One region of the Tomitella gaofuii genome, then DNA from elsewhere that is predicted to be linked to it. Evidence: predicted binding sites of a transcription regulator. Region 1 holds the regulator's gene; each other region holds the start of a gene.

Region 1 (6,597 bases):
TTGTTGTAGCCGGAGCCCTTTTCGGCCCCGCCGTCCTCGGGGATGGCGTTGGTGCCGTACAGCGCGTCGTACAGCGATCCCCAGCGCGCGTTCGCGGCGTTGAGCGCGAAGCGGGCGTTGAGCACCGGGACCACCAGCTGCGGGCCGGGCGTCTCGGTGACCTCGGTGTCCACGTCGGCGGTGGTGATGGAGAACTGCGCCGGCTCGTCGACGAGGTAGCCGATGTCGGTGAGGAACTTCTTGTACGCGGCCGGGTCCACCGGGCCCGGGGCCGCGTCGTGGTATTCGTCGATCTTCTTCTGCAGCTGCGCGCGGGTGTCCAGAAGTGCGCGGTTCTTCGGGGCGAGGTCCGCGAAGATCTGCGCCGTGCCCTGCCAGAACGCGTCCTTGTCGACGCCGGCGGCGGGCAGCGCCTCGTCGTTGATGAAGTCGTAGAGGACTCGGTCGACCTGGATGCCGCCGATGGTTTCGCGATCGGTCACGGTGCTTCCTCGCTTTCGGGGTGACGGGGGCAGTCGATGCGTCCGGTCCGGAGGGCTCCGGCACGGTGCGAATGTCGCCTAAGTTTCCACAATGTGAAAATTATCGATTGCCTAGTGAAATCGTAGCGCGGATCGTGCGCGATTCCCATCCCCGGGCGATCCCGCGCCGCATGACCTCCGTCGACGCGAACTACGCTGTGAACCATGGACTTCGTCAAGGGGCACGGCACGGAGAACGACTTTCTGGTGCTGCCGGACGACGACGCGCGGATCGACCTCGCGCCCGCGGCGGTGGCGGCGCTGTGCGACCGGCGCCGCGGGCTGGGGGCGGACGGGGTCCTGCGGGTCGCACGTGCCGGTGCGCTGCGGGCGGCGGGCGTCCTCGCGCCCGGTCTCCCCGAGGGGGTCGGCGAGGACGACTGGTTCATGGACTACCGCAATGCGGACGGGTCGGCGGCGGAGATGTGCGGCAACGGCGTGCGCGTGTTCGCGCACTACCTGTGCGCCTCGGGCCGTGAGGAGCGTGACGCCTTCGTTGTCGGAACCCGCGCCGGCGCTCGGGCGGTGACGATGGCCGGCCCGCGGGACTTCGCAGCGCAGGCGCGGGTGTCCGTGGAGATGGGCCCGGTGAGGGGATTCGGGGATTCCTCGGTGGTCCTGGGCGGTGCGGGCGGCACGACACTGCCGGGTGTGGCGGTGGATGTGGGCAACCCGCACCTGGTCAGCGTGGTGGCCGGGCTCGATGAGGCGGGGCTCGCGGAACTCGACATCGCGTCCGCGCCCGCTTTCGACGCGGTACTGTTCCCGGACGGCGTCAACGTGGAGGTGGTGACGCCGCTGCGCGCCGGCGCCGTCGCCATGCGCGTGCACGAGCGGGGCGTGGGGGAGACACGCTCGTGCGGCACCGGCACCGTCGCGGCGGCCTTCGCGGCGCTGCGCGCGGAGAACGTGTCCGCCGGAACCGTCGAGGTCGGCGTGCCGGGCGGCGCCGTGACGGTGACGATCGGAGTGGACGGCCGCGCCGTTCTCGAGGGGCCGTCGGTACTCGTGGCGTCGGGGGTCGTCGACGATCGCTGGTGGCGACATGCGCAGAACGCCGCGCGGCCAGTCGACGCCGGGGCCGCGTGATGACGGGATCGGACGAGCCGGACCGGACGGTGTCAGACGAGGTGCACGCGAGCAGCGGCGGAGCGCAGGAGCCCTCGCTCGGTGAGATGCAGCTGGCCGAACGCAGCTCGCTGCGCCGCGTGGAGGGGCTGTCGACAGAGCTCGCCGACATCACCGAAGTGGAGCAGCGCCAGCTGCGCCTGGAGCGCGTGGTGCTGGTGGGGGTGTGGACCGAGGGCACCGCGGCGCAGGCGGAGACGAGCATGGCCGAGCTCGCCGCCCTGGCGGAGACGGCGGGGTCGACGGTGCTCGAAGCGCTGATCCAGCGGCGCGACCGTCCCGACGCGTCCACCTACATCGGCTCCGGCAAGGCGGCGGAGCTGCGTGAGGTGGTCATGGCCACGGGGGCGGACACGGTGATCTGCGACGGCGAGCTCAGCCCCGCGCAACTGACCAGCTTGGAGAAGGTCGTTCAAGTGAAGGTGGTGGACCGCACCGCGCTGATCCTCGACATCTTCGCCCAGCACGCCACCTCCCGCGAGGGCAAGGCGCAGGTGTCGCTCGCGCAGATGGAGTACATGCTGCCGCGGCTGCGCGGCTGGGGCGAGTCGATGTCGCGCCAGGCGGGCGGCCGTGCGGGCAGTAACGGCGGCGTGGGCCTGCGCGGCCCGGGCGAGACGAAGATCGAGACCGACCGGCGGCGCATCCGTTCGCGGATGGCGAAGCTGCGCCGCGAGATCGCCCACATGAAGAACGCCCGCGACGTCAAACGCCACCGCCGCCACACCACCGGCGTGCCGTCGGTGGCGATCGTCGGCTACACCAACGCGGGCAAGTCGAGCATCCTCAACGCGCTGACCGGCGCCGGGGTGCTCGTGCAGAACGCGCTGTTCGCGACGCTCGACCCGACGACGCGGCGCACCGTGCTCGACGACGGACGCGAGGCCGTGCTCACCGACACCGTCGGTTTCGTGCGCCACCTGCCCACCCAGTTGGTGGAGGCCTTCCGCTCCACGCTCGAGGAGGTCGCGGGGGCGGACCTGCTCATGCACGTCGTGGACGGCTCCGACGAGTTCCCGCTCGAGCAGATCCGGGCTGTCAACGAGGTCATCGCCGACGTGCTGCGGGAGGCCGGCGCGGACGCGCCGCCGGAGCTGCTGGTGGTGAACAAGATCGACGCGGCCGACACGGTGGAACTCACGCGGTTGCGCGGCGTGCTCGACGGCGCACACTTCGTCTCCGCACACACCGGGGAGGGCATCGCAGAGCTGCGGGCGCACCTCACCGAGCGGCTCCCGGGGCCGGGGGTGCGCGTCGACGTCCTCGTGCCGTACTCGCGCGGGGACCTCGTGGCGCGCATCCACGCCGAGGGCACCGTGGACTCCGAGCGGCACGGCGCCGAGGGCACGGAGATCGGAGCGGAGGTGCCCCGCGCGCTGGCCGCCGCCCTCGCGCCGTACACCGTGGACGGCGCCCAGGGCGGTTAGCGCGCGGGGCCTTTGCGCGCGCCAGACCGGCTCACGCGTCGAGGTCCTGGGCGCCGAGCGCGCCCGCAGCGCGGGAGGCCGCACGCGCGGCGCTGGCGGGATAGCCGGGCGCGCGGCACTGTCCGGAAGGCCGGGCGCGCCCGGACTCGGTTTGGACAGGGGGACGGACTATCCGGCGTTCAGATCGCAGCGCTGTCAGATCGCAGGGGGGAGGGAACCGGTGAACGCGGCGCGCAGGTCGTCGGGCCAGGGCACGGGGCCGCCCTCGCTGCCATCGGTGTGCACGGCGATCATGGTCCCGTCGGCCGCCGTTCCGCGTGCGCCGATGATGGCGAACCGGTAGGTGACCGACGAGGCGCCCACGGCGACGACGGCGAAGCGCACCTCGAGGTTCTCGCGCAGCCACATCCGCTGCCGGAAATCGGCCTCGTAGCGCACCCGCGGCAGGTGTTTGAGTAGTTCCGGCCGGGCGATGGACTCGAGGAACTCGCCCTCGGCCTCCTCAGCCCACTGGCGCACCACGGAGAAGTGCTGGTGTCCGGATGCGTCGGTGTCCGGCCACTGAAGTTGGCGGCGGATCGTCACCGTGGGCAGGCCCTCGCGTGCCGCCCGCGCGATCACGTCCACCGCCGAGTCGCCGGAACCGGTGCCGTCTGCGACCGCGCCGGGCGTCCCGGCGCCCACCGACCCACCGGGCCGGGGCGCGTGCGATGCCGCACTGGAATTCGTCACAGCGTCACACCTTCCGCATGACGGTGACCACCTTGCCGAGGATGGTCGCGTCGTTGCCGTGGATGGGGGTGAAGTGCGGGTTGTGCGGCATCAGCCAGATGTTCTTGCCGTCGCGCTTGAAGGTCTTGACGGTGGCCTCGCCGTCGAGCATCGCCGCGACGATGTCGCCGTTGTCGGCGACGCTCTGCTGGCGCACCACCACCCAGTCGCCGTCGCAGATCGCCGCGTCCACCATAGACTCGCCCACGACCTTGAGCATGAACAACGTGCCGTTGCCCACCAGCTCCTTGGGCAGCGGGAAGACGTCCTCCTGATTCTGCTCGGCGAGGATCGGGCCGCCGGCGGCGATCCGCCCCACGAGCGGTACGAAGGTGGGCTCGGGCCGCGGCGGCGCGTCCGCGCCGTCGGCCGCCGGGCCGGATTCCGGCGCATCCTCCGCCGACCGGAGCGGCGTGACCCCGCGGACGTCCACGGCGCGCGGACGATTGGGGTCCCGGCGCAGGAACCCCTTCTTTTCCAGGGACTGCAGCTGGTGCGCTACCGACGACGTCGAGGCCAGCCCCACCGAATCGCCGATCTCGCGGATGCTCGGCGGGTAGCCGCGCTCGCGGACCGAGGTCTGGATCACCTCGAGCACCTTGCGCTGGCGGTCGGTGAGCGACTCGATGGACGGCCTCCCGCCGTCCAGTGCCACATTGAAGTCCTTCTTCGCCATCGGCCCTGGTCCTCCCTGCTGTATCGCGACAATCCGCCGGTGCGCCCCCGCTCGGGATCCGGCCCGTCCCCCGCAGCGGCGTCCGTGCCTTGCGAAGCCCTTCCCCGCAGGGGTTGCGGCGTGATTCGAATGTAGCGCCGATCGGCGGAATCGACAAACATCTGTTCGACGTGTGTCTCGCGCGGCGCGCAGTGCCGACCGCGTCCGTCGGCGGTGGTCGAGGGTGCGGTCGGCGCAGGTGGCGGGCACGGGCGGGTGGTTTTGTCGGTTCGGGTTGATACAACCCGAACGTGTGTACATCGAACGGAATCGCGAACCGGCCGACTCGCGCGTCGCGGCGCGGTCCTTCCCCTGCTTCGGCGGGGCGCCGTGGCGAGCCCGCGTGCGCTGCGCGAGCGGGATTCTGTCGAACCCTTGATCTATCGAATGAGTGGGCGATAGCATGCACAGGCGAGCGAACACATGTACTAATGACCGTCGCCGGCGCGCGAAGGTGCTTCGGTGGGGCGCGGAGACGAGCGACCGGGACGGCGGCATGGAGAAGCCGGTGCGGACGCATCGGCGGCGGAACCGGGAGGCTGGCATGAACGCTGTGGTGGAGCGGCAGAGCGCTTCGGGGCGCACGATGGGCGGGGCCCGTGCACAGGTGGCGGGCGCACCGTATGAACTTCGCCGGCCTCTCCGCCGGCGGGGGATCGACAGGTCGGAGGTCTGGCGGCGTCCCGCCGGGACTCCGGCGGTACTTCCCCGGCGCGCCGTGCGGATGTCCACGGCGGGGCACGCCCCCGCAGTGGGGGTGGCCGACAGGCGCGGGCTGGTCGCGGCGGTCGCGGTCGCCGTGTTGCTCGCCCTCGTCATTCTCGCTGCCGCGCAGGTGCGGTCGATCGGCGCCACGACGATGCCCGGCGATGTGAACACTGTCGAGGTCTCGTCCGGTGACACGCTGAGTTCGATTGCGCGGCAGGCGGCCCCCGACGTCCCTGTCGGTCAGATGGTGGATCGCATCATCGCGCTCAACGGGCTCGACAGTGCGGCCGTCCACGCCGGCCAGAGTCTGGTGGTGCCGTGGGCGTACGGACGATGACGCTCCGCGCGGCGGCGAGGCCTGCGGCATCGTGGCGGCCGGACGATCGGTGGCGTCGGTCCCCTTCGTGCTTTCCCGTATCATCGGCGTGGAGAAAGTGACCGCTAGCTGATATGCGCGCGCACCAGGATGGACGGCCCCGGGACGGTGTGACCGCGCCGCGCATGGGCAGCAGCGATGAAGGAGCCCCCATGCACTGTCCGTTCTGCCGGAACCCCGAGTCCCGCGTGGTCGATTCGCGCGAAGCCGACGAGGGACAGGCGATCCGACGTCGGCGGCAGTGCCAGGATTGCGGGCGTCGGTTCACCACGGTGGAGACCGCCGTTCTCTACGTGGTCAAGCGCAGCGGGGTCAAGGAGCCGTTCAGCCGGGCCAAGGTGGTACGGGGCGTCCGCAGCGCTTGCCGCGGCAGGCACGTGGACGATGACGCTCTGCACCTGCTTGCGCAGACGGTGGAAGAGACCATCCGCGCCACCGGTTCCCCGGAGGTCCCGAGCCAGGAGGTCGGCTTGGCCATCCTGGGCCCTTTGCGTGACCTCGACGAGGTCGCATACCTCAGGTTCGCCTCGGTCTACCGCTCGTTCAGCTCGGCCGAGGACTTCGAAACCGCGATAGAAGAGCTGCGGCTGCACCGCGAAGGGGCCGACGGGGCCGCATCGGAGGAACCCGCGCCCGCACGGTGACGCGATCAGCGCGTCGTCAGCGGGGGAGCGTGTCGATGGCGCGCAGGATGCGCTTCTCGCTGACCTGCCGAGCGGTCCCCAGTTTCTGCGCGAAGAGTCCCACACGCAGTTCCTCGATCATCCAGAACACTTCCTGGACGGCGGGCGACTCGGCGGAGCCCGGCGGGCAGTGTGCAAGATAGCGTTCCAGCGCCCCGTACACGCGATCCAGCGTATCCATGCCCTGGTGTTCGCGCGGTCCGGAGGTCGGTGCGGATTCGAGACGCAGGGTCGCCGCGCGCAGGTACCGCGGGATCTGGGCGGCACG
Region 2 (6,597 bases), 360 kb from region 1:
GCGGCCCGCGTCGGCGGCGAGGCCGCTCAACCGCTGGCCCGCGAGCTCCGCGGTGGGACGGAAGGCCAGCATCTGGTCGAGCGACATCTCGATGTGCATGATGTTGCCGCCGATCAGGCCCAGCTCGCTTTCGAGCCCGGCCGGCGATTGGACGTGGCGGGCCGTCACCGTCTCGCGGGTCCCGGGGGCGAACCGCTCGATCTCGTCGACCACCCTGTCCGCCTCCGTTTCGGCCACGTCCGCCCAGCGGGTGCCGTCGGCGATCCGGTACGGATGCCACTGCGACCACAGCGTCATCTGGTGTTCACCGTCCGGGCACAGCGACCTGTCCAGCGCGCTGAATGTCATCGACAGGGCGGCGGGACGCGGCGGGAGCCGGCCCGCGAGCGCGGCGGCATGCCCCGTGCGCAGGTGGGCCCTGTCGCTGACGAGCAATTGCAGGCCCGCGTGCACGCCGGGGCCGGGCCCGCAGTCCGGCGCCGACGGGTACGCGGGCAACGCGTCCGTGGCCAGCCGGACGGCCATGCCGATGCCCGGGCCTACGCGGATGCCGCGACGCAACTCCGTCGCGGCGGAGGCGGAGACGGCGCCGCCGTCCGCGAGCAGACCGATGGTGGTGAGGATGTGGCATCCGGCCACCACCGTCCGGGCCCGCACCGTCCGCCCGTGCTCGGTGGTGGCAGACCACCCGCCGTCGGTGCGGCGCAGCGCGGTCACGGCGTCGCCCGTCGTCACGGTTCCCCGGTCGGCCCGCAGGCGCGAGACGAGCGCCGTGGCCAAGGATCCGCTGCCGCCGACTGCGCGCCCCGGCGGCGCCTGGTGCATCAGAGCGGCGAACCCGATCATCGGCGCGGTGCCGGGCTCGGACATCGGGGGACCCGACTGCGCCCCGAACCACGCGAGCGCGGCCTTGAGCGGCTCGTCGTCGAAGTAGTAGTCGAGCAGTGCATCGCCGGTGCCCAGGAACCTGCGCGCCAGGGCTGTGGGCGGAAACCCGCCGCCGAGGAAGGCGGGCATACCCAGCGGACCGAACGCGCGGGACAGTCCGGCGACGCCGGGTGGGCGGGAGAAGGCGCGCATCACGCTGCGGGCGAGCGGGGTCCACTCGGTGACGAAACGCCGGTAGGCGTCGGCGTCGCGCTTGCCGCACGCCGCCGCGATGGACGCGCAGGTGGCGGCCAGGTCGGTGCGGAACACGATGCCCGGGCGCCCCGGCGACTCCGGTGGCCCCGGGGCGAACGCCCACGGGTCGCAGTCGATGTAGGTCAGTCCGTGGCCGGCAAGGTCGAGCTCCTCGATGATCCCGCTCTGCCGGATCATCAGGTGCGCGGACGAACCGCGGTCCACCCGGTGGCCTGGGAACCGTTCGACGGTCGACACCGCGCCCCCGGGGACCGTGTCCCGCTCGAGCACCTCGACGGCCCAGCTCTCCCGGGCGAGGTAGCAGGCGGCGACCAAGGCGTTGTGGCCGCTGCCGACGACGATCGCATCCAACACTCCGACAGGGTATCCGGCGGGGTCAGGGCAGCGGCAGCGTGCGACCGAGTACGGCGAAATCGCGCCGATCGCCGAGGAACCGGAAGTGGCGCAGGACGTCCTCGAACCCCATCCGCCGGTACAGCTGCCATGCGCGGTTCCGCTCGTCGGGCACTTCGGGTGTCGACAGCAGCACCCGTGATTCGGTGAGGCCGGAAAGCAGCCGTGTCAGCAGCGCGGCGCCGATCCCCTTGCCCTGGGCGGAGGGTGCGACGTGGATCTCGGTGAGCTCGAAGTAGTCGGACATCAGCCGGGTGCCCGGTGGCCCGGCGGTGTCGCGCACCGCGGAACGCACCTGCCGGTCCCACCAGTACGCGGGGGCGCCGTGGTATCCGTAAGCGATGCCGACCAGCCTGGCCCCATCAGGGATCGCGGTCGCATCGTCCGTCGTCGTGGCCACATCGTCCATCGTCGTAGTCGCTCGGGGGCCGTTGTCCGGAATCTCGAAGGCCGCGACCGCCCGCCAGCCGTCCCGGAGCATGTGCTCGGCCCACATGGGTGCGCGGCTGTGTTCGACTCCGCGCGGGTAGTGCATCGCAGCCACATAGATCTCGAGGGCCTCGTAGAGGCGTGCGCGCAGGACCGGAGCCGGGATCTCGGAGACGAGCAGGCTCATGAGCAGCGAACTTTCTGTGCGGAGACAAAGTTGTCGGAGAGTCTGTTTAGCATTGCCACCATCGAACCGTTGTTCGATGCCGGACCGTCCGGTGCGGCCCGAGGGAAGCGGGTCGTACCGGGCGTATGGTCCGCCGGGTCTGGCGGGCCGGGCCCGTGTAGTCCGGGCGTGGGCCTGACGGAGGCACGGTACCGCAGGGTCGGGCCCGCACTGCGGAGTCGGATCGCGGGCGGGTGCGAGCGGGAAGAGGAGAGGCGATGAGGACGATGAGCACGGGTGCAGCAGGCGCGGCCGCGGGAACGCAGGGCCACGGGCAGTGGATGCCGCCACCGCGTGTGGGTGGAGGATCCATGCCGTCGCGTCCGCGGTCGCCACATGCGGCCGCACTGCTCGGCCGCGCCGATACGCTCCTGTCGGAGGCCTTGTGCGGTGCGGTGGACCGGCCGGCGGAGCGGTTCGCCACCGCCTACGTTGCGGCGGTGCGCGGTGCCGCCGCGGTGTTGGCCGCGTCGCCGCCGCAGCCCCGCAGGGGTGCATCGCGCAGCGCATGGGCGAGGTTGGCCTCGGTCGGCCCCGGCTGGAAGGTGTGGGCGGACCACTTCGCGCAGTTCTCGTCCACGCGTGCGGCTGTCGAGGCCGGGGTCACGAGCAGGGTCGACGGCCCGGCGGCGGATGCGCTGGCCGGTGCTGTCGGGGACTTCCTCAACGTGGTCGAGTCGCACCTGGGCGGCGCGGCGGAGCCTGGTTCCGGCCGCGGGGACCACCCGGCCGGCCACCCCCTTTTGCGGGCGGGCTGATCCTGCCGGGGCGTGTGGCGCACGTGCTGCGCGGTGCCGACGGTTTATTCGATCCGGGGAGTGGGGTATTCGGTGGTACGGTCCGATGCCGAACAGTATTATCGGTGTTAGGCGCCCGTAATGGACGGGGGCTGGCGCGTTCGGTTCGGCAGCTGGACGTCATGACGAGAAGCCGGGGGAGGTGCCGTGCCACTCTCCGAGCACGAGCAGCGGATGCTCGACGAGATCGAGAATGCTCTGTATGAGGAAGACCCGAAGTTCGCTTCGCAGGTCCGGGGCCGCCGGTTCGGCACCCCCAACGCCAAGCGGCGTATTCAGGCGTTGTTCATCGCCCTGGTCGGGCTTGCACTCCTGATAGTGGGGGTCGCCACCAGCGCACTGCACATCGGCGGCTTCCCCGTTCTCGCTGTCATCGGGTTCGTCGTCATGTTCTTGGGCGCGGTGATGCTCATGCTCGGCACGCCGTGGGGGCGCGACAAGGTTCCGGCTTCCCCGTCGGCGCCGGGCCGCGCCGGCGCCGGCTCCGGAAAGGGCGGAGGGGCCAAGGGGCTCAAGGGCCGCTTCAGCAAGCCCAAGTCCGCGGGCAGCTTCACCGAGCGTATGGAGGAGCGTTTCCGGCGGCGCTTCGAAGGCTGATCTGCCGAACAGCACACTTCAACACCGACCACCCGGGCGCGGGGCCGTGACGACGGCCCCGCGCCCGGGTGGTCTTTCGTAGGCCGGCCCGGGAGGGTCTCGTCGCCCGCGCCCCCCGCGCCCCGGCTCCGTCCTCCACTCCGCCCCACCGCGGTCCTCCACTCCGCCCCACCGTGGTTCCCCACTTTCCGCCACCCCGGTGGCGGCAGGGACCCACGGGGTGCCCTGGTGGTGTGACCCGATCGGCTGCCTCGGTCTCGAAATCTCATCCATCTGCGGATATGCGTTCTGCGTGGATCCTCGCTCCTCCGGCGGAGAGGGCGTGTCCAGGGCTCGCACCCCACCGTCTATGGCGTCTGTACCAGCGCATTTCATGCGGAGTCGCGCAACGTGGCGGCAGTTGGGGTTGAAAGTGGGGAGAAGTGGGGTACTGTGGTGCCAACGGGTCGCCATCAAGGCATCCGCCAACGGTCTCCACACACGGAGGGCCCGGTGCAATCCGGTTCGGACATGTGGGAGGCGGTCGAGTCGGAGGTGTCGGATGTTCTTCGGAACCTTCACACCCAAGCTCGACGAGAAGGGTCGGCTGACGCTGCCGGCGAAGTTCCGCGACGCACTGGCGGGAGGTCTCATGGTCTCGAAGGGCCAGGATCACAGCCTTGCGGTGTATCCGCGGGACGAGTTCCTCGAGTTGGCCACCCGGGCGGCTTCCGCATCCCGGACCAACCCGGAGGCGAGGGCGTTCGTGCGTGCGCTCGCTGCCGGAACGGATGAGCAGCGTCCGGACGGTCAGGGACGGATCACCCTGTCGGCGGACCACCGCCGTTACGCGAATCTCTCGCGTGAATGCGTGGTCATCGGCTCGGTGACGTTCCTGGAGATCTGGGACGCCGAGGCATGGCAGAACTACTTGGAGGCCAACGAAGAGAGCTACTCGCAGGCGCGCGATGAATCGCTCGGCAGCATCTTCTGAGCGCAGCCTGATCGCACGACGCGGTCTCGGCGAATGTCACGAGGCCTCCGCCCGAACGGTCCTGACGTACTTCCCCAACGCCAGGCACGGTCGGCCGGAGACCCCAGGACATTCGCCGCTGCGTTTTCCGAGCCTTACCGGGACAGCAGTCATTACCAGGACAGATTGACCGGCAGCAGACCGACGTGACCGACCACTGGAGCAGACGATGACCGACGGAGCAGGCGGCGTGCGGCGGCGGTCCGGCGAGTTCGGGCACGTCCCCGTGCTGCTCCACCGTGCGGCCGACCTGCTCGGGCCGCCGATCGAGACGGCGGGCGAGGGGGCCGTGTTCCTCGACTGCACCCTGGGCATGGGTGGACACAGCGCGTTCTTCCTCGAACATTTCCCCGGGCTGCGGGTGATCGGTCTGGACCGCGACACGCAGGCGATCGACACGGCCTCGCGGCGTCTCGCGGGCTTCGCCGGCCGCTTCACCGCCGTGCACACCCGCTACGACGGCATCGCGGAGGCGCTCGGCGCCGTCGGCATCGCCGAGCGTGGCGGCGTCGACGCCATCCTGTTCGACCTGGGCGTGTCCTCCCTGCAGCTCGACGAGTCCGAGCGGGGTTTCGCCTACTCGGTCGACGCGCCGCTGGACATGCGCATGGATGCGTCAGCCGAACTCACGGCCGCCACGGTCGTCAACACCTATGCGGCCGCGGACCTCCGCCGCGTCCTCAGCACGTATGGCGAGGAGCGTTTCGCGGCCAAGATCGCGGCGGCGATCGTGCGGCGGCGTGCCGACGCGCCGTTCCGCACCACCGGGCAGCTCGTGGAGCTTCTTTACGACGTGATCCCGGCGGGCGCGCGGCGCACCGGCGGCCATCCGGCGAAGAGGACGTTCCAGGCGCTGCGGATCGAGGTCAACGGGGAACTGGATTCTCTGCGGGCCGCGGTACCGGCGGCGCTGGACGCGTTGACGGTGGGCGGTCGCGTCGCGTTCATGTCCTACCAGTCGCTGGAGGACCGCATCGTCAAGCGCGCATTGGCCGACCGTTCGCGTTCACGCAGTCCTCAGGATCTTCCGGTGGAACTGCCGGGTACAGGTCCGGAGTTCCAGCTGGTGACCAGGGGCGCCGAGCGCGCCACGGAGGAAGAGATCGCCGAGAATCCGCGATCGGCGCCTGTCCGGTTGCGGTGTGCCCGACGGATTGCTGGGAGCTGAGATGACGAGCACGATCACCACACGCGTGAACACCCGCTCGGAGCCGTCTCGACGGGCGCACTCGCCGCGTCCAGACGCCGGACGGCGATCCGGGCGCCGGGGCAGCGGGTCCTCCGCAGCGTCGCGGAAGGCGTACGACCGGCGCCAACGCCGTGGGACGGGTGCGGGTGCGGGTGCCGGCGCCGCGGCCGAGTCGGCTCTGCGGTTCGCCGGTCCGCGCGAACTCGCCCGGCGGATCCCGTTCGTCGTCTTCGTCATGCTGTTGTTCCTCGCAGGCATCGGCATAACTCTGTGGCTCACGACCAATGCCACGGCGCGGTCATATGAGATCGCCGACGCCCGACAGCAGAACACGCGGCTCGAGGACACGAAGGAGTCGCTGATGAAGGTCGTGCAGGCCGGCAACTCCGCACCGGAGCTCGCACGCAAGGCCGCCGAGCTGGGGATGGTCCAGTCCGAGGACGTCGCGCGTCTGGTGGTGGCGCCGGACGGCTCCGTGACCGTCCACGGCGAGCCCAAGCCGGCCGAGGGGCCCAAGCCCGGCGACCTCGCGCGTGTCCCCGCCGTGCCGGACACGGTGGCGCCGAGCGCGGGAGCGCCGTCGGCCCAGGGAGTGCTGCCGCCCGCCGACGCCGCACCGATTCCGCCGGCGGACGCGACGGTCATGGCCGTTCCGGCCCCGCCTCCGGCCGCCCCCGCCGAGGGGCCGGCGCACGGCGTGCTGCCGCCCGCGGACGCGGCGCCCGTCCCGCCGGCCGATGCGGCCTCCGTCCCGCCGGCGGACGCGGCTCGCGGGGCCGACGGTCCCGCAGGTGCGCCCGCCGAAGGTGCA
Region 3 (6,597 bases), 1.0 Mb from region 1:
GGCAGCCCGTCGTTCCCGTCGATCACGACGGTCCACCCGTGATGGTGGACGGCCCGGTGGTGTTCCGTACACAAGTTGACCAGGTTGTCCAGGTCTGTGGGACCGCCGTCCGCCCAATGCCACACGTGGTGGGCGACGCACCATGCGGGCGGTCGGTCGCACCGGGGGAATGCGCACCCATGGTCGCGCGCCGCCAGTGCGCGGCGCTGGGCCCGGCTGGCCAGCCTCCGGGTGCGCCCCACGTTGAGCGGCATGCCCCGGCCGTCCACGCCGATCGGCGTGATCGCCGCGTCGCACGCGAGGCGTCGCGCCGCGCCGACCGTCACGTTGGCGAACCAGTCGGTCATGCCGTGCGGAAGGTTGTCGAACACCTCCTCGAACCGCCCCTCGGCGATGAACCCGGCCCGGGCGGCCGCGTCGTCGTCGGTGTCGGCCAGGTCGCGCAGACCGATGTGCAGGCTCAATGTCGTGCCGGTGCCTGCGCCGCCGCCCAGGTCATGGGACGCGGCCGAGGGTTGCCCGCACCCGGGTGTACCCGCCCGGCCGGTGCTGCGGCGTGGGCCGGCGCCGCGGCTCCCTCCGGGGGTGGTGGGGGCACCGCAGCGGCGTGTCCGGCCCGCGCCGGAGTCCACGTCGTCTCCGAGGCGATGCGGGTGCGTGGGGAGTCTTCGGGCGCCGGCGAGCCCGCCGCGGCCCCGTCGCACTGGGAGTGGCGACGCAGGAACTCGGCGAGACCATCGGCACGGCGCTTGGCGGCCGTGCGGCGGTCGCGCGTGCCGTCCGGCTCCGGCCGCGGAGCCGACAACGGCGAGAGTGCCGTGACCAGGCGCTCACCTGTTTCGGAATCCAGATCCCCGCGCACTGCGTACCGGTTGCCGAGCGTGCGTGAAACGAAAAAGGTGTTGCGTTCGGTGTCGTCAGCGCCCCGGCTCTCCGGCCGGACCTGGCCGTATGACGGGCCCGCCGGGGTCGCGCGGTCGCCGCCGGTATCACCGCCTTCGGAATCACCGTCCCCGGATCCCCCAGCACCGTTCCCATCCGGGTTCTTGCCCTGAGGTACTGCGGTGTAGTGATCACGGATGCCATCGATCATCGCGGCGAGCCTGTTGTGGCCGGCGTTGCGCGCGTAACCGATGAGCACGTTCTCCGTACGGTCGATAGCGTCCGCAGGCATCGCCTTCGGCGGATCGTCGAGGAACTTCACGATCATCGTCGCGGCGTTCTTCGTGATCTCGCCGCCGCGTACCGCGGCGAAGATCCGCGGGCGCTCGTTCATGCGCATGGCGAAGGTGACCACGGCGCGGGCCTTCGCGATCGTGAGCGTGCTGTGGGACGTCAGATGATCGACGATGTTGGTGAACCGCCCCTGGGCGGAGTCGCGCGTCGCGAGCTCGGCGATCTTGCACAACGAAGAGATCTCGGCACGGTGCATCGCCTGTGCGTCGTCCACGATCGATCCGAGCAGATCCGCGTCCGCGCGCCGCCACAGGCCGGCTGTCATCCCGCCGCCGGCAGAGTCCCCCGTAAACCGTTCCATACCGCCCCCCTCGGCTCGCACATTACAGTACCCGAACAAAGGTTCGTGCGTAAACCATAGAACAGATATTCCCATCGGGGCGGTGGCGGCACCCGTCGAGCCTGGTGCCGCTGCTGCGGAGCGCGGGGTCTTGCGACTAACCTCACCGGGTATGCGCCGGACAATTTTCGATACTGATCACGATGCGTTCCGCGACAGCGTGCGCACATTCATCTCCCGCAACGTCGCGGACCGGATAGACGAGTGGGAGTCGGCCCAGATCGTGCCGCGCTCGCTGTTCACCGAAGCGGGCGCCGCAGGGTTCCTCGGTATGGCCGTGCCGGAGGAGTTCGGCGGCGGGGGAGTGCCCGATTTCCGTTTCAACATGATCATCGGCGAGGAGTTCGCCTTCGCGGGCGCAGGTGCCGCCGGCCTGGGGCTCACGCTGCACAACGACATCTGCCTCCCATACCTGCTCTCACTGACCGACGACGAGCAGAAGCAGCGCTGGCTGCCCGGGATCGCCGCGGGAGAGACCATCACCGCCATCGCGATGACGGAGCCGGGTGTGGGCTCGGACCTCGCGAACATCGCGACCACGGCCATCCGTGACGGCGACGAGTACGTGCTCAACGGCTCGAAGACCTTCATCACCAACGGCATCAACTCGGATCTGGTGATCGTCGCGGCCAAGACGGACCCGAGCCAGAAGCACAAGGGGCTCAGCCTCATCGTGGTCGAGCGCGGGATGGCGGGCTTCGAGCGGGGCCGCAACCTGGCCAAGCTCGGCCTGCATTCGCAGGACACCGCGGAGCTGTTCTTCGACGACGTGCGGGTACCCGCGTCGAACCTGCTGGGCGAGGAAGGCAAGGGATTCGCCTACCTCATGCAGAACCTCCCGCAGGAGCGGCTGTCGATCGGCGTCGCGGGGGTCGCAGCGGCCCGTGCGGCGTTCGACTGGACCACGGACTACGTCCGTGAGCGCAAGGTGTTCGGCAACTCGGTGGGCTCCTTGCCGACGACGCGGCATGCCTTGGCGGAGATCGCCACCGAGGTCGAGGTGGCGCAGCACTATGTGGACCAGGCGGTGCTGTCGCTCAATGCGGAGGAGCTGAGCGCGGTGGACGCCTCCATGGCAAAGCTGTGGTGCACCGAGCTGCAGGGGCGCACGGTGGACCGCTGCCTGCAGCTGTTCGGCGGGTACGGGTTCATGCTGGAGTACCCGATCGCCCGTGCCTACGCCGACGCGCGGGTGACCCGGATCTACGGCGGAACCAGTGAGATCATGAAGGAGATCATCGGTAGGTCGCTCGACGTCTGACCCTGCCGCGGCGCGTGGATCCCGGGGATTGACTCCGGCCTCCGATACCGGACACCACCTCGGTACCGGAGGCCGGATGCTGTGCCGGCGGATCCCGACGGCCGGCCCGCAGGGTGCCGGCCGCGGTCGGTGTTCTCAGCCGTTGGCGTTGCTGCGGACGCCGAGCAGGACGTCCTCCCAGGAGGGCATCGTCGGCTTGTGCTTGCGTGCCTTGCCGCGCGTGTGCGGGCTCGGGTGCGGGATGAGCGCGTCCTCGGGTTCCTCGTCGATGGGGGGACCGGATTCGGCCCGGGCCTCGCGGTCGCCGGCCTGCTCGGCGGTGGGGCGGGACGAGCGCTCCGCGCCCCCGTGGTCGTGCTCGGTGCCCTGCCCCTGCCCAGTGCCGGGCGCGGCGCCGGGGCCGTCCTCCGGCGCGTCGGCGCCGCCCGCAACGGCCTCGACGGCGACGGCGTCGTCCGGGGACGAGGCGGGCTCGGAAGGGGCGGGCTCGGCCTCCGGCGTCGTATCCGGGGCGTGTGCCGGCGCAGCGACCTCGGGGCCGTGGATTCCGACGTGCGACGCGCTCGGGGGCTCTGGTACCGCGGCGATGGGGCGCAGCGGGCGGTTCACGTCGGGGTCCAGCAGTTCGGTCGCGGCATCGTCGAGAGCATTGAGCGTGCCGGTGAGGCCGTCCTTGTACAGGCGCCAGTGCGCGGCATTGCGGGACTTGCCCGCCCACCACGACAGTTGCACTACCCATTCACCGTCCACCGTGCGCCAGGCGTCCCATTCGCCGGACTCAGGATCCAGCCCGCGGGCGCGAAAGACGATGGCGACGATCTCGTCGAGGGTCTGGACGGCGGGGCCGTCGGACCGTACCGGGTGCCCCTTGCGGCCCATGTCCGCGGCATTGCCGCGTTCGAGCAGCACCGGATGCGCGAAGCGCTCGACGCGGGATTCCGGGATGCTGGCGAGTTCCGCCACCTCCGCCACCGACGCGCCCGCCCGGACGCGCGCCTGGATCTCACGTGGGCGCAACTGGCTGCTCGATTCCACCTCGATCTGGCCCAGGCGGCTGAGATCGCCGCGGGCGGCGGCGCGGAGGCGGTCGTCCGCGGGGACGGAGAAGCGGTCCTCGGAGCCCTTCACCTGGAGGAGGACGTTCTTGCCGCCCGCATCCATGCCGATCACTTGAAGTTCTCGCACGCGTAGACCTCCTGTGGCAGCTTCCGGTAGGGCGAGCGTAACCGAGTCGAGACCGCTGCGCGGGGAGGACACGCGCCGGGGTCCTTGCCTTTGCTTGCGGCGCAAGTTATTGGAGTATCCAACGTACCCGAATGCGGCATGCGGGACGAATGTGCGTGGTGAGGTGGATGCGTGTGGTGGGGCGGATGATGTCCGCGGGCCGCTCGGTGTGCGGAGAACGGCCCGGGCGAGGCGCGATCGTGCGCGTCGCCCGGGCCGTCCGGTGTGTCAGAGGCGTTCGGCGACCCAGTCGATGCACTGCGTCAGCCGCGTGACGTCGTCGGGGTCGATGGCCGGGAACATGCCGATGCGGAGCTGGTTGCGCCCCAACTTGCGGTACGACTCGGTGTCGACGATCCCGTTGGCGCGCAGCACCTTCGCCACGGTGGCGGCGTCGACGTCGTCGTTGAAGTCGATGGTGCCCACGACCTGCGACCGCAGGGCCTTGTCGGTGACGTACGGCGTCGCGAACGCGCTGGCCTCGGCCCACGAGTACAGGCGCGACGACGAATCCGCGGTCCGCGCCGCCGTCCAGGCGAGCCCGCCGCCGGCGTTCATCCACTCGATCTGGTCTGCCAGAAGCAGCAATGTCGCCAGGGCCGGCGTGTTGTACGTCTGGTCCTTGCGGCTGTTGTCCACGGCCACCGGGAGCGACAGGAACTCGGGCGTCCAGCGGCCGGACGCCTTGATCTCCTCGACGCGGGCGAGGGCGGCGGGGCTCATGATCGCGATCCACAGCCCACCGTCCGCGGCGAACGACTTCTGCGGTGCGAAGTAGTAGACGTCGGCCTGGGTGATGTCGACGGGGAGGCCGCCGGCGCCGGAGGTCGCGTCGATGGCGACGAGCGCGTCGCCCGCCCCCTCCGGGCGCCGGACCGGCACCGCCACGCCGGTGGAGGTCTCGTTGTGCGCCCAAGCGATCAGGTCTGCCGACGGATCGGCGGCGGGAACCGGCGCCGATCCGAAGTCCGCTTCGACCACGATCGGGTCGCCGATGAACGGGTTGCCGGCGGCCACCTTGGCGAACTTGGAGCTGAACTCGCCGTAGCTCAGGTGCAGTGAGCGCTCGCGGATCAGTCCGAAGGCCGCGGCGTCCCAGAACGCGGTGGAGCCGCCGTTGCCGAGGACCACCTCGTAGCCGTCGGGCAGCGAGAACAGCTCACGCAGCCCATTGCGGATGCGGGCGACGACGTCCTTGACGGGGGACTTGCGGTGGCTGGTGCCCATGACCGAGGCGCCTACCTCGACCAGCGTGTGCAGCTGTTCCGGGCGGACCTTGGACGGCCCGCAGCCGAATCGGCCGTCTGCAGGCGTGAGATCGTCCGGAATGATCAGTGCGGTGGGGTCGGCCATGAGTCGCAGCATCCTCGTCGTCGGGGTCCGTACGGGGACCGAGTTTAGCCCGCGCTCCCGAACACCTCGCTCCAGCCGTCGACGGACTCCGGCTCGCGGGGGCCGGGGCCCACGTACAGAGCCGACGGCCGGACCAGCTTGCCCAGCCGCTTCTGCTCCATGATGTGCGCACACCAGCCGGCCGTGCGCGCGCAGGTGAACATGGCGGGCATCATCTGCGGCGGGACCTCTGCGAAGTCGAGCATCACCGCGGCCCAGAACTCCACGTTGGTGGCGATGGCGCGGTCCGGGCGGCGCTCCCGTAGCTCGGCCAGGGCAGCCTGCTCCAGCGCCGCCGCGGCCTCGTAGCGCGGCGCGTCGAGTTCCTTGGCGGTGGCTCGCAGGACGCGGGCGCGCGGGTCCTCGGCCCGGTATACGCGGTGGCCGAACCCCATCAGGCGTTCGCCGCGGTCCAGAATTCCCTTGACGAGACCGCGGGGGTCGTCGGAGCGTTCCGTCTCCTCGATCATCGGCAGCACCCGGGCCGGTGCGCCGCCGTGCAGCGGGCCGGACATGGCGCCCACCGCGCCGGAGAGCGACGCGGCCACGTCGGCGCCCGTCGAGGCGATCACCCGGGCGGTGAAGGTGGACGCGTTCATGCCGTGCTCGGCGGCGGACACCCAGTACGCGTCCACGGCGCGGACGTGGCGCGGATCCGGCTCGCCTTTCCAGCGCACCATGAACCGTTCGGTGATCGTCGAGCACTCGTCGATGACCGTCTGCGGGACGGCCGGCTGGTAGATGCCGCGGGCCGACTGGGCGACGTAGGACAGCGCCATCACCGACGCGCGGGCGAGTTGTTCGCGCGCGGCGGCGTCGGTGGTGTCCAGCAGCGGGTCGAACCCCCAGATCGGCGCGAGCATCGCCAGACCCGCCTGCACGTCGACGCGGACGTTTCCGGTGTGGATGGGCAGCGGGAACGGCTCGGCCGGGGGCAGGCCCGGCCCGAACTTGCCGTCGACCAGCAGCGCCCAGGCATGCCCGAAAGTGACCTTGTGGGAGACGAGATCGTCGATGTCGACGCCCCGGTACCGCAGGTGGCCGCCGTCCTTGTCCGGCTCGGCGATCTCCGTGGTGAAGGCGGTGACTCCCTCGAGGCCCTCGGCGAAGCCCTCGGGGAGGTCGGCTGCGGTAGGCATAGTGG

The links. The regulator LexA, encoded in region 1, represses DNA repair genes until DNA is damaged. The targets are predictions, from matches to a motif close to CGAACANNTGTTCG.
Region 2: a site for LexA is predicted at 2,215-2,228, ahead of H4F70_RS13615 (SAV_6107 family HEPN domain-containing protein). Genes of this name have one in related genera too.
Region 3: a site for LexA is predicted at 1,570-1,583, ahead of H4F70_RS07295 (DUF222 domain-containing protein). Genes of this name have one in related genera too.

Annotation. Positions count from the first base shown of each region.
Region 1 covers NZ_CP059900.1:2,580,207-2,586,803, reverse strand. Annotated here, with positions in the region: gene H4F70_RS12020 (malate synthase G) at 1-482, opposite strand, end outside; gene dapF (diaminopimelate epimerase) at 687-1,610, shown strand; gene hflX (GTPase HflX) at 1,610-3,076, shown strand; gene H4F70_RS12005 (acyl-CoA thioesterase) at 3,272-3,808, opposite strand; gene lexA (transcriptional repressor LexA) at 3,813-4,523, opposite strand; gene H4F70_RS11995 (LysM peptidoglycan-binding domain-containing protein) at 5,107-5,607, shown strand; gene nrdR (transcriptional regulator NrdR) at 5,799-6,290, shown strand; gene hrpA (ATP-dependent RNA helicase HrpA) at 6,307-6,597, opposite strand, start outside.
Region 2 covers NZ_CP059900.1:2,942,764-2,949,360, reverse strand. Annotated here, with positions in the region: gene H4F70_RS13625 (phytoene desaturase family protein) at 1-1,497, opposite strand, end outside; gene H4F70_RS13620 (GNAT family N-acetyltransferase) at 1,520-2,152, opposite strand; gene H4F70_RS13615 (SAV_6107 family HEPN domain-containing protein) at 2,503-2,949, shown strand; gene H4F70_RS13610 (DUF3040 domain-containing protein) at 3,136-3,585, shown strand; gene mraZ (division/cell wall cluster transcriptional repressor MraZ) at 4,127-4,558, shown strand; gene rsmH (16S rRNA (cytosine(1402)-N(4))-methyltransferase RsmH) at 4,767-5,765, shown strand; gene ftsL (cell division protein FtsL) at 5,767-6,597, shown strand, end outside.
Region 3 covers NZ_CP059900.1:1,558,432-1,565,028, forward strand. Annotated here, with positions in the region: gene H4F70_RS07290 (HNH endonuclease signature motif containing protein) at 1-464, opposite strand, end outside; gene H4F70_RS07295 (DUF222 domain-containing protein) at 461-1,501, opposite strand; gene H4F70_RS07300 (acyl-CoA dehydrogenase family protein) at 1,689-2,837, shown strand; gene sepH (septation protein SepH) at 2,973-4,022, opposite strand; gene serC (phosphoserine transaminase) at 4,290-5,414, opposite strand; gene H4F70_RS07315 (citrate synthase 2) at 5,459-6,592, opposite strand.